Regions from separate parts of the Arthrobacter sp. UYCo732 genome, predicted to be linked through region 1. Evidence: riboswitches for the same ligand, from Rfam matches in the RefSeq annotation. Region 1 holds a riboswitch; each other region holds the start of a gene.
What was found. A riboswitch is a leader RNA that binds a small molecule or an ion and turns the genes downstream of it on or off. The one in region 1 is predicted to bind thiamine pyrophosphate.

Region 1 (3,245 bases):
CCCCTGGAGCCCGTGATGATAGTCAAAAGCCCTGGCGCGCCGGAACCTTGCTGCAGGCCGTACTCGAACTCGTCCAACAGCCCTGCCCGTCCGACCAGTACTGGAGGCGTGGCTCCGGCCGTTGGCTTGAAGGGGTTTTGCACGGCATCTCCCGGGTGAAAGTAGGTGAAACTGGTGAAAGTGGTGAAACTTCGTCCACCCTATGCCGGCACCTCACGCTAAGCAAGGCGCGGTGTCCAGCGGTAGCATCGGGCCATGACTCCTGAAGAGAACTGTCTCGAGCACGCGCTGCACGTCGGCGAGGGGCTGACCGGCCCTGAGCTTGGAGCAGTTAGGTTTCGAACCGCGCCTTGAGGATATGACTGAGGACCAGCGGAGCCACCTGGACCCTGATGACCTCGACTGGATGGATTCAATCATTCCGGAGCGGCGCGACAGAAGCCTGCTCCAGGCTAAGCTTCTGGCCGGGGCCATGTGGGAGGCTTCCGTGGTCCTGATAGACCAGCTTTTCGAGGATCTTTCCGGCTTACGGATCCGTGAGCGGATCGATCGACGGGACATCGCCAATACTTTCGTCCTGTCCGGACTGCCACCCAGACACGCGGAGAGATATGACGCACGCTTCGCCCAACAGTTTTGGTTATTGCTGCGGACATGACCGTGGCGCTGATCCGCGGCTGGACACGCCCGTCATGCGTCGCCCAGGAGTTGGCGCAGCGTTGCCTTGTCGACTAAGTCGAAGTCAGCCAGGATCTATACGACCTGGATCTAGCAGACGGCTGGCGGGGCCTGCTTGAACAACACATGCTCGAAGACACGGACAGTGAAATGCTGTACCAGAACCCAATGGACGGCTTCGAAGGCGATATCGCGCTGAACATGCAACTGGGCCTTGCACCGATGAATGTCCAGGACTGGTTCGAGCCATTCAACGACGCCTCCGTCCCGCCGTTCGTGCGCTAATCGACATGCTAACTCCCCCGTCAAACCATCATTTGAAACGCAGATAACGATCTTTCGTCAAGCGAGCGTTCCATGCAGGGGAGAGGCCACGAACGTGTTCCGGGTATGGCCCCAGACCCACGACCTGCAGGTCGGGACCGACCCGGCAGGCAAACCCCTCGCCATCCGCAACCACGGCCAGATCTGGCTGGTCGACCCCGACACCGACTCCCAGCATTGGTACGGACGGGACGCATGGTGGGACACCCGCCGCACAGCCGCCGTCGACAGCGGCGACCTGGTCAGCATCGAATACTGGCGGGTCCAGGTCCGCCAGGGAACTTCCGGCTCCGCCCTCCGGACCTTCACGTTGCGCCGGAACCCGCTCTCCCCGCACTGGCTCCTCGAAAGCATCAGCGACGGCGACGAGACAACCGAAAATTGAACGACCAACCCTTCAACGATCAGACGTGGGCAGGGATTCGGCCAGAATACACGCTGCCAACCCTCGGGCAGGTACGGCGCCGGCTCTCCGAGCTCATGGAAGACCCCGAACCCGTGATGCAGCAGCTCGTCCGCGTCTTCATCGACGACGGCACCTTCTGCCCGGGATTCCAGTTCCTCCCCGGCAACCCCCGGTTCTCCGGTTGGTGCGCGCCTGTGCCTGTGTGGTAGTAGGCTTTCTAGAGTGACACGGGGTGCCCTGGGCAACAGGGCTGAGATAAGACCCGTTGAACCTGATCTAGTTCGTACTAGCGAAGGGATGTTGCGGATGACTGTTCGCCTGACACCTGACCATATCTGCACGATGCTCGCCCGGTTGCGGGAGACAGGGCCATTGGTGCAGTGTCTGACCAACGCGGTTGTGACAAACTTCACCGCGAATGTGCTTCTAGCCGTCGGGGCGGCGCCAGCCATGGCTGATGTCCCCACCGAGGCCGGCCAGTTTGCCCGGATAGCTTCCGGAGTTCTGATCAACGTGGGTACTCCCCACGCGGAGCAACGGGTCGCCATGGTCGAAGCCGCCTCGGCCGCTCAGGAGGCAGGCACTCCCTGGGTTCTTGACCCGGTCGCGGTCGGTGTCCTGCCGGTGCGTACTGCCCTTGCCAGTGAACTGCTCTCTTACGCCCCGACCGCTATCCGGGGCAACGCTTCAGAGGTTATCGCACTGGCTGGGTTGGGGGCAGGTGGCCGTGGTGTTGATGCCGTCGATAGTCCCGAAAGTGCGCTGGCAGCGGCCGGCCGCCTGGCCAGTGTTCACGGTTCCGTCGTGGCCGTTTCCGGGGCCGTTGATCTGATTACTGATGGCATCGATGTGATCCGGATCGGTAACGGCCACCCTTATCTGACCCTGGTCACCGGGGGTGGCTGTGCACTGGGTGCGGTCACCGCAGCTTTTTTGGCTGTGGATGGCGACCGTCTGGCAGCGACGGCTGCAGCCACCGCGGTGTATACCGTCGCTGCCGAAATCGCCGCTGACGGCGCCCGCGGCCCGGGCAGTTTCGCGGTCGCGTTCCTGGATGCGCTGGAGTCTGTGGATGCCGAAATAATCCGGTCCAGAGTGGCTATCTCATGACGGGCGCCGGCAGGGCTGGCTTCACCCCGGGGATTTATCTGATCACTGATGATAAGTTGTGCGGGGAACGCGGAGTGGTGGAGTCGGTCAGCGCCGCCGTTGCCGGAGGCGTGCGAATGGTACAGATCCGGGAAAAAACGGCCAGCGCCGCCCGGTTCTACGATCTGGTGATGCGTACCGCGGATGCCGTCGGTGACCGGGCCACGGTGTTGGTGGATGACCGGGTGGATGTTTTTCTCGCCGCCCGGGCGGGCGGTGCGGCTGTCCACGGCGTCCATATCGGTCAAAGCGATCTTCCGGCACCCCAGGTCCGGGCAATTGTTGGCCAGGACGCGTTGATCGGGCTGAGCGCCAACACGGCCGAACATCTCGCGCAGCTGCACGCCCTGCCTTCAGGGACGGTGGACTATCTGGGCGTGGGCGTGATCCGTCCGACGTCGACCAAGCCGGACCATCCGGCGCCCTTGGGCATCGAGGGGTTCGCCGCTATCGCTGCCGCTACGCTGCTGCCCTGCGTCGCAATCGGCGGCATAACCCCGGCCGATGTCAGTGCATTGAGGCGCGCCGGAGCGGCCGGCATCGCCGTGGTCTCAGCCATCTGTGCCGCCGAAAACCCTGCCCGCAGCGCCAAAGAGTTTCTCAAGGAATGGACCCACTGAACACCGCAACCGCCTACATACCCCGCCCAGCCATCTCTCCATTTCCGGTTCCGGCGCCGCTCCTAAAT
Region 2 (3,245 bases), on a different contig from region 1:
AACGTGGACTTGCCGGCGCCGTTGGGGCCGGTGACGGTGAGTGCCTGGCCGGCGCGGACCTGGGCGGTGATCCCCGCTTGCACCGGCACCGGCGGAATGGTGCGGAAGCCGCGGCGCCGGGGCCGCTCGCGCGACACGGCAACGTCCTCGGCCGCCAGCAGCAGCTGGCCGCCGTCAGCCGAAGCACGCGCACGGGGGCGGGTGGCCGGAACATGGCCCGGCACCCAGACACCGGCCCCGATCAGCATGTCCCGCGCCTCGGCGAGCACCCGGTCCGGCGGGCCATCCAGCAGCACGCCCGAGCCCGGCTGCAGCACCACAATCCGGCCCACCAGGTCCTTCCAGACGGACACCCGGTGTTCCACCACCACCAGGGTGGCGCCGGTTTTGTCGAGGCAGCGGCCCACGGCGTCGCGGACTTCCAGGACACCGGCGGGATCGAGGTTGGCTGTCGGTTCGTCCAGCAGGATCAGCCCCGGCCGCATCGCGAGGATGCCGGCCAGGGCCAGCCGCTGCTTCTGGCCGCCGGACAGAGCCGACGTCGGGCGGTCCAGCGGGAGTCCGCCGCCGAAGCCGCCGGCACCGCCAGCTCCGCCCTGCGGGCGTCCGGCCCTGCGCAGCCCCACGTCATAGAGCGCCTCATGGACCCTCTTCCAGATCTCGTCCCGGGGAACGGCCAGGTTTTCGGCACCAAAGGCGACGTCGTCACCCAGCCTCGAGAGGACCACCTGCGTTTCCGGGTCCTGCTGCATGAGCCCGGCGCGGCCGCGCTGGCTGCGCGGCACCGCGCCGTCGATTAGCAGCGAACCGGTCTCGTCGGCATCGTCCCCTTCATCCCCGAGCACTCCGGCGAGGGCGTGCAGCAGCGTTGATTTGCCCGCACCGGAAGGGCCCAGCAGCAGCACCCGCTCGCCCGGCGCGATGTCCAGATCGAGCCCGCGGACGGCCGGCGCCATGCGGCCGGCGTGCCGCCAGCCCCAGCCACGGGCGGATACCGCGGCCGGGCGCACTCCGGAAGCACCGGCGTCGGAAACGGCCATCAGTGGAAAACGGGCTCCGAACCGGCCTTCCGGGAAGCGAAGGAGCCCAGCACCCCGGTTTTGGCCAGGCCGCGGGTGGCAATCCAGGACACGGCGCCGGCAATGACGGCACCCGAGATCGCGCAGAACAGAATGTAGGTGGCCTTGTCGCCGGCTTCATAGGCGATGTTCCAGCCCCACGGGAGGAAGGAATCGTTCAGGCCGCAGAACAGGCCGGCACCGGCACCGGCGAGCACGGCTGCCGGCAGGTTGAACTTCTTGTAGCCGAACGCGGCGAAAACGAGCTCCGCGCCGAGGCCCTGGAGGATGCCGGAGATCAGCACGGTGGTGCCGTACTGGGAACCCATCATGAGCTCACCGGTGGCGGCAACGGCCTCGCAGAAGAGCGCTGCGCCCGGTTTGCGGACGATGAGCATGCCCAGGACGGCCGGAATCATCCAGCCGCCGGCGATCAGGCCGGTGAGGGGCGGGTACGTGGCGTTCATCGGCGCGGACACCAGCGCCGCACCCTGGGACCAGGCCCAGAAAATGACACCGCCGGCGATGGCGATCAAAGCTGCCACCACGATGTCCACAACCCGCCAGCTATAGCTGGCTTTCTTCATGCCTACTGTTGTCATTTCTGCCTCCTGAGGTACAGGAGGGGAGAGTTCGCGGTTTCGGCACGGACTGCGCCGCCCGGATCCGGACACTCTGAGAAGCTCGACTCCCTTGCGCCGGTACTAACCGGATCAGGTTCGAGGGTCTGCGGCTGTCCGCACTCTCAGCGCCTATCCATCGGTTGCATTGCTGCAGTGCCCGACGGCGGCGCTCCCCTGTCGTAAATAAATCTGCCCTGATGGGCGTGATCCAGTTTACACCGCAGGCGCGGTAGATTGTGGGCCACGGCTGCCGACTTCCCACATGTGACCGTATTCGATCCCGACTCCAGCGACAGCCAGCCGCAGTGCTCGCTCGAAGCGCTGATAGCAAGGACCGACGCCGAGGTCAGCGAGCTGCAGTTCCCGCATTTCACGAAGGACGAATCCCTCCACCTGGGGCTGCTGCTGAAATGCCCTCAATGCTGGTGGGCCTGGGCAAGAGCCGGGCGGCTCAAGTGCCGGCCCCCGGTCCGATGACGTTAGGCTAATGACAATCCCCGATAGCCCATAAGGAGTTCAACGAATGAACCTGCTCATCAAGCTGCTCGGCACCGCAATCAGCCTCGGCGCCGGGTTTGTCGGTACCAAGCTAGTCAACACCGTGTGGGAAAAGTCCACCGGCCGCAAGGTCCCCACCGGCAAGGACGAAGACACCCCCACGAGCCTGCGCTCGGCGCTGACGTTCGCGCTTATTTCAGCCTCGGTCAGCACCATCATCCAGGTGCTCGCCAACCGCGGCACGCAGCGGGCCATCACCAGGTTCGCTAAGAGCCAGGACGTCGTCTAGCGAGTTTTGTCCAGCTAATGGCCCCTGGGCAGTCCTGAAGCCAAATTATCTGGACAAAAACTCTCAGCCGCCGCCGGACGCTTCTTCACGTGCTGACTGCTCACGGGAGGACTGCGCCGCCTTCTGCACCACGGCGTCGAGGTCATCAGAGCTGAGCAGTTCTCGGTGCAGGTGTTTGGTGCGGTAGCCGGATCGGCCCACCATGTGCGCGGACACCGGCACGGTCAGCAGCTGGAAGATCCACGCCACCAGCAGCACCGGCCACACCCACCACGTCCGCATCTGCAGGCCGATGGCCGCCAGCAGCAGGAAGAGCCCGAGCACCTGCGGCTTGGTGGCCGCGTGCATCCGGCTCAGCAGGTCGGGGAAGCGCAGCAGGCCGATGGCGGCGGCGAGGGACATCAGGGCGCCCACCACCAGGAACACCGCCGTCACGGCATCGATGACGTTATCCACCACGCTCGCTTCAGGACTCATGGGTTTGCTCCCGCCGGTCGGCCACGAAACGGGCAACAGTCACCGAGCCGATGAAGCCGACAACGGAAAGCGCCACCAGCAGCATCAGGTTGTTCAGGTGCTTGTTGACGGCCATGTCGATGCACAGCGCGGCGCCGAGGATGGCGAGCAGGACGTCTGAGGCCAGCACCCGGTCCAGCAGCGAAGGGCCGCGGGCAATCCGGATGATGGCGCCGGCCGCTGCCAGCGAAAGAATGACTGCCGTGACGGCCAGGACGGTCTGCATCATGCTGCGGCCTCCTGCCGGACGATTTCAAGTTC
Region 3 (3,245 bases), on a different contig from region 1:
AGCCAGTCCACGTCCACCAAGATCCTGGCCCCGGAACTTCTCTACGGCGAACCAGATCTCACCATCAAGGTGGTCCGTGACGTCTTCAACGAGGACTTCTCCAAGCTGATCGTCTCCGGTGAGGAAGCCTGGGACACCATCGAGGCCTACGTCACATACGTTGCCCCGGATCTGGTGGGCCGCCTGGAAAAGTGGACCAAGGATCAGGACATCTTCGCCGCGTGGCGGATCGACGAACAGATCCACAAGGCGCTGGAACGCAAGGTCTTCCTGCCCTCCGGCGGCTCGCTGGTCATCGACCGCACCGAAGCCATGACCGTAGTGGACGTCAACACCGGAAAATTCACGGGCAGCGGCGGCAACCTCGAGGAAACTGTCACCAAGAACAACCTCGAAGCGGCCGAAGAAGTGGTCCGGCAGCTCCGGCTTCGCGACATCGGCGGCATCATCGTCATCGACTTCATCGACATGGTCCTTGAGTCCAACCGCGATCTGGTGCTCCGCCGTATGGTGGAATGCCTTGGCCGTGACCGCACCAAGCACCAGGTGGCCGAAGTGACCTCCCTCGGTTTGGTCCAGATGACGCGCAAGCGCATGGGTACCGGGCTCCTGGAAGTCTTCGGCGAGCAGTGCGAAACGTGCGCCGGCCGCGGAATCGTCACCCACGACGACCCCGTGGAGCACCGCCGCGCCAACACCGTCGCCGCGGAGCACCATGTGCAGCGTGTGGACAGCCGACCCGACACCCAGCGGATCGACAGCCAGCGTAGCGACGCCCAGCGCCCGGACGCCCAGCAGGGCGGCCGGACGGACAGGAAGCGCCGCCGCGGCCGCGGCGGCCAACCCCTCGAGATGGCCCCGGCAGCTCCGGTGCAGATCCACACGGTCCACCCGGATCCCAGCGACGCCGAGCGCCACGCCAAGGCGGAGGCCACCAGGGCAGCCCTTGCCAACATTGCAGCCGCCGCCCATGCCGCGCACCTGCACGACGACGAAGTGGCCCACGCCTCAGCAGCCGGGGGTAATGCTTCCGGCGCGGCGGCCCCGGCTCATGCACCGGTAGAACGGTCCGAGACCGACAACGCCGGCCGCCCGGCCGCTGTGCTGACTTTCGGCGGCGAGCAGGTGGTGCTGCCCTTCGTGGAGCACCACGAGGATCAGCCGCAGGCCCCGGCCCTGACACTGGACAGGCTCACGGAGGCCTTCGCCAAGCTTGGCGTGCCGGCACCTGTTGCAGAAGCCATGCCGACGGAGAGCGCTCAGGCCGCGGGCGAGCAGACCCAGAGCCAGCCGGCGGCACGCCAGCCGGCCGCGGCTCCTGTCCGTCAGGCTCCTGCCGCGGTGGAGAAGGACTACTCCGACCACACCGAGCAGACCCGTACCCGCCGCCCGCGGCGCAACCGCAGTGCCAGCCGTGCCCAGGGCGCAGCTAACGCCACCACGGTGGAGCACCACGAAGCGGTGCCGGTTGAGTCCGCAGGCCATACCCATGCCGCTAAGGCTCCGGAGCTCACCCAGGCTCCTGCCGCTGCCAAACCGGCAGACACCAGCGCACCCATCATCCTGGGCGTAGGGGTTCCTGCTTCGGAACTCTGACCTTTCGCAAGGACATCGGCCAGATTGCCCGGACACTTCACTCATCGGTGGAGTGCCCGGGCATTCCGCGTTTGTGGGGTTCATCTAAAACGGTGTCTTATGGGAAACGCTAGTGTTGGGTACTGACACGGGGTGCCGCGCAGAGAGCCGGCTGAGATCCAGACCCGTTGAACCTGTCCGGTTAGCACCGGCGAAGGAATGTCCCCTATGGCTTCAACCCACGTTCTACCTTCCGTATCTGCCGCCACTCCCGAAACGGCGGCAGCATCCGAAACGCCGCCTGCCCTTGCCACGGTGCATCCGGCACGTGGGCCTTCCAATGCGGTGGACGTGCTGCGGCATACTCCGCGGGTGCTGTCCATTGCCGGATCGGATCCGTCCGGTGGCGCGGGCATCCAGGCCGACCTCAAGAGCATTGCCGCCCTGGGCGGTTACGGCATGGCAGCCATCACCGCGTTGACCGTGCAGAACACCCGCGGCGTCCAAGGGGTCCATGTGCCGCCCGCTGGCTTCCTGGCCCAGCAGCTTGATGCCGTCAGCGATGACATTGCCATCGACGCCGTCAAAATCGGCATGCTGGGCAGTGTGGAGGTGATTGACGTGGTCCGCAGCTGGCTGGAGAAGGTGCGCCCCGCCGTCGTGGTTCTGGATCCGGTGATGGTGGCCACGAGTGGGGACCGACTGCTGAAGGAATCGGCGGAGGCTGCCCTGCTGGACCTGCTGCCGCTCGCGGACCTGATCACGCCCAACCTCGCGGAGCTCGCCATCCTGGTGGGGGAGCCGCAGGTGCGGAACTGGCCGGACGCGCTGGAGCAGGGGAAGCGGCTGGCCGCGGCCACGGGCGCCACCATCCTGGTCAAGGGAGGCCATCTCGACGGCGATGCGTGCCCGGATGCCCTGATTAACGCACGCGGACTGCTCACCCGGCCGGTAGTGGAAGTGACTGGAGACAGGATCCCCACCCGCAACAGCCACGGCACCGGCTGCTCACTGTCCTCGGCCATGGCTACGGCGCAGGCCCGGCTGGGTGACTGGGAAGCCTCGCTGCGGCAGGTGAAGCCGTGGCTCCGCGGTGCTCTGCAGGCTTCCGGTCAGCTGGAGGTAGGCGAAGGCAACGGCCCCATCCACCACTTCCACCACCTGGAGCAGGCTCCCGCCCCCGGGGAATTCGCTGCCGCGCTTCGCCGGGCGGCGGCCCCGGACCTGGCAGTCATTTACGGGCTGGAATTCATCCGGGCGCTGGCTGCCGGCACGCTGGCGGAAGAGCAGTTCGCCTACTACCTCGCCCAGGACGCTATCTACCTTAACGGCTACTCACGTGTGCTTGCCCGCGCCAGTGCGCTGGCGCCGACGGAAGCCGCGCAGCTGTTCTGGGCCCGGTCAGCCCAGCAGTGCCTCGAGGTCGAATCGGAACTGCACCGCAACTGGCTCAGTACGCGCACGGTAGAACCCGTCCTTGGCCCGGTCACCAAGTCGTATGTGGACCACCTGTTGGCAACCTCAGCCGCCGGCAGCTACGGAGTGCTGGTTGCAGCTCTCCTGCCTTGCTTCTGGCTGTACGCCGAGGTGGGAGAAACGCTCCACGCCCAGTTCCTGGCGGCCGGGGCACCGCCGGCACACCCATATGCCGAATGGCTTCGGACGTACGC

Region 2: another riboswitch for thiamine pyrophosphate. It lies ahead of ABIB45_RS10165 (ECF transporter S component); the one in region 1 lies ahead of thiM (hydroxyethylthiazole kinase).
Region 3: another riboswitch for thiamine pyrophosphate. It lies ahead of ABIB45_RS02095 (bifunctional hydroxymethylpyrimidine kinase/phosphomethylpyrimidine kinase); the one in region 1 lies ahead of thiM (hydroxyethylthiazole kinase).

What each region holds. Positions count from the first base shown of each region.
Region 1 is NZ_JBEPPJ010000020.1:1,721-4,965, forward strand. It holds gene ABIB45_RS18655 (DUF8462 domain-containing protein) at 1-143, opposite strand, end outside; gene ABIB45_RS18660 (hypothetical protein) at 359-658, shown strand; gene ABIB45_RS18665 (hypothetical protein) at 805-963, shown strand; gene ABIB45_RS18670 (hypothetical protein) at 1,058-1,387, shown strand; gene ABIB45_RS18675 (hypothetical protein) at 1,384-1,617, shown strand; TPP riboswitch at 1,627-1,723, shown strand; gene thiM (hydroxyethylthiazole kinase) at 1,715-2,518, shown strand; gene thiE (thiamine phosphate synthase) at 2,515-3,177, shown strand.
Region 2 is NZ_JBEPPJ010000005.1:135,642-138,886, forward strand. It holds gene ABIB45_RS10160 (ABC transporter ATP-binding protein) at 1-1,040, opposite strand, end outside; gene ABIB45_RS10165 (ECF transporter S component) at 1,040-1,660, opposite strand; TPP riboswitch at 1,731-1,867, opposite strand; gene ABIB45_RS10170 (DUF4235 domain-containing protein) at 2,205-2,468, shown strand; gene mnhG (monovalent cation/H(+) antiporter subunit G) at 2,532-2,945, opposite strand; gene ABIB45_RS10180 (MrpF/PhaF family protein) at 2,935-3,213, opposite strand; gene ABIB45_RS10185 (Na+/H+ antiporter subunit E) at 3,210-3,245, opposite strand, start outside.
Region 3 is NZ_JBEPPJ010000001.1:447,785-451,029, forward strand. It holds gene ABIB45_RS02090 (Rne/Rng family ribonuclease) at 1-1,596, shown strand, start outside; TPP riboswitch at 1,715-1,812, shown strand; gene ABIB45_RS02095 (bifunctional hydroxymethylpyrimidine kinase/phosphomethylpyrimidine kinase) at 1,795-3,245, shown strand, end outside.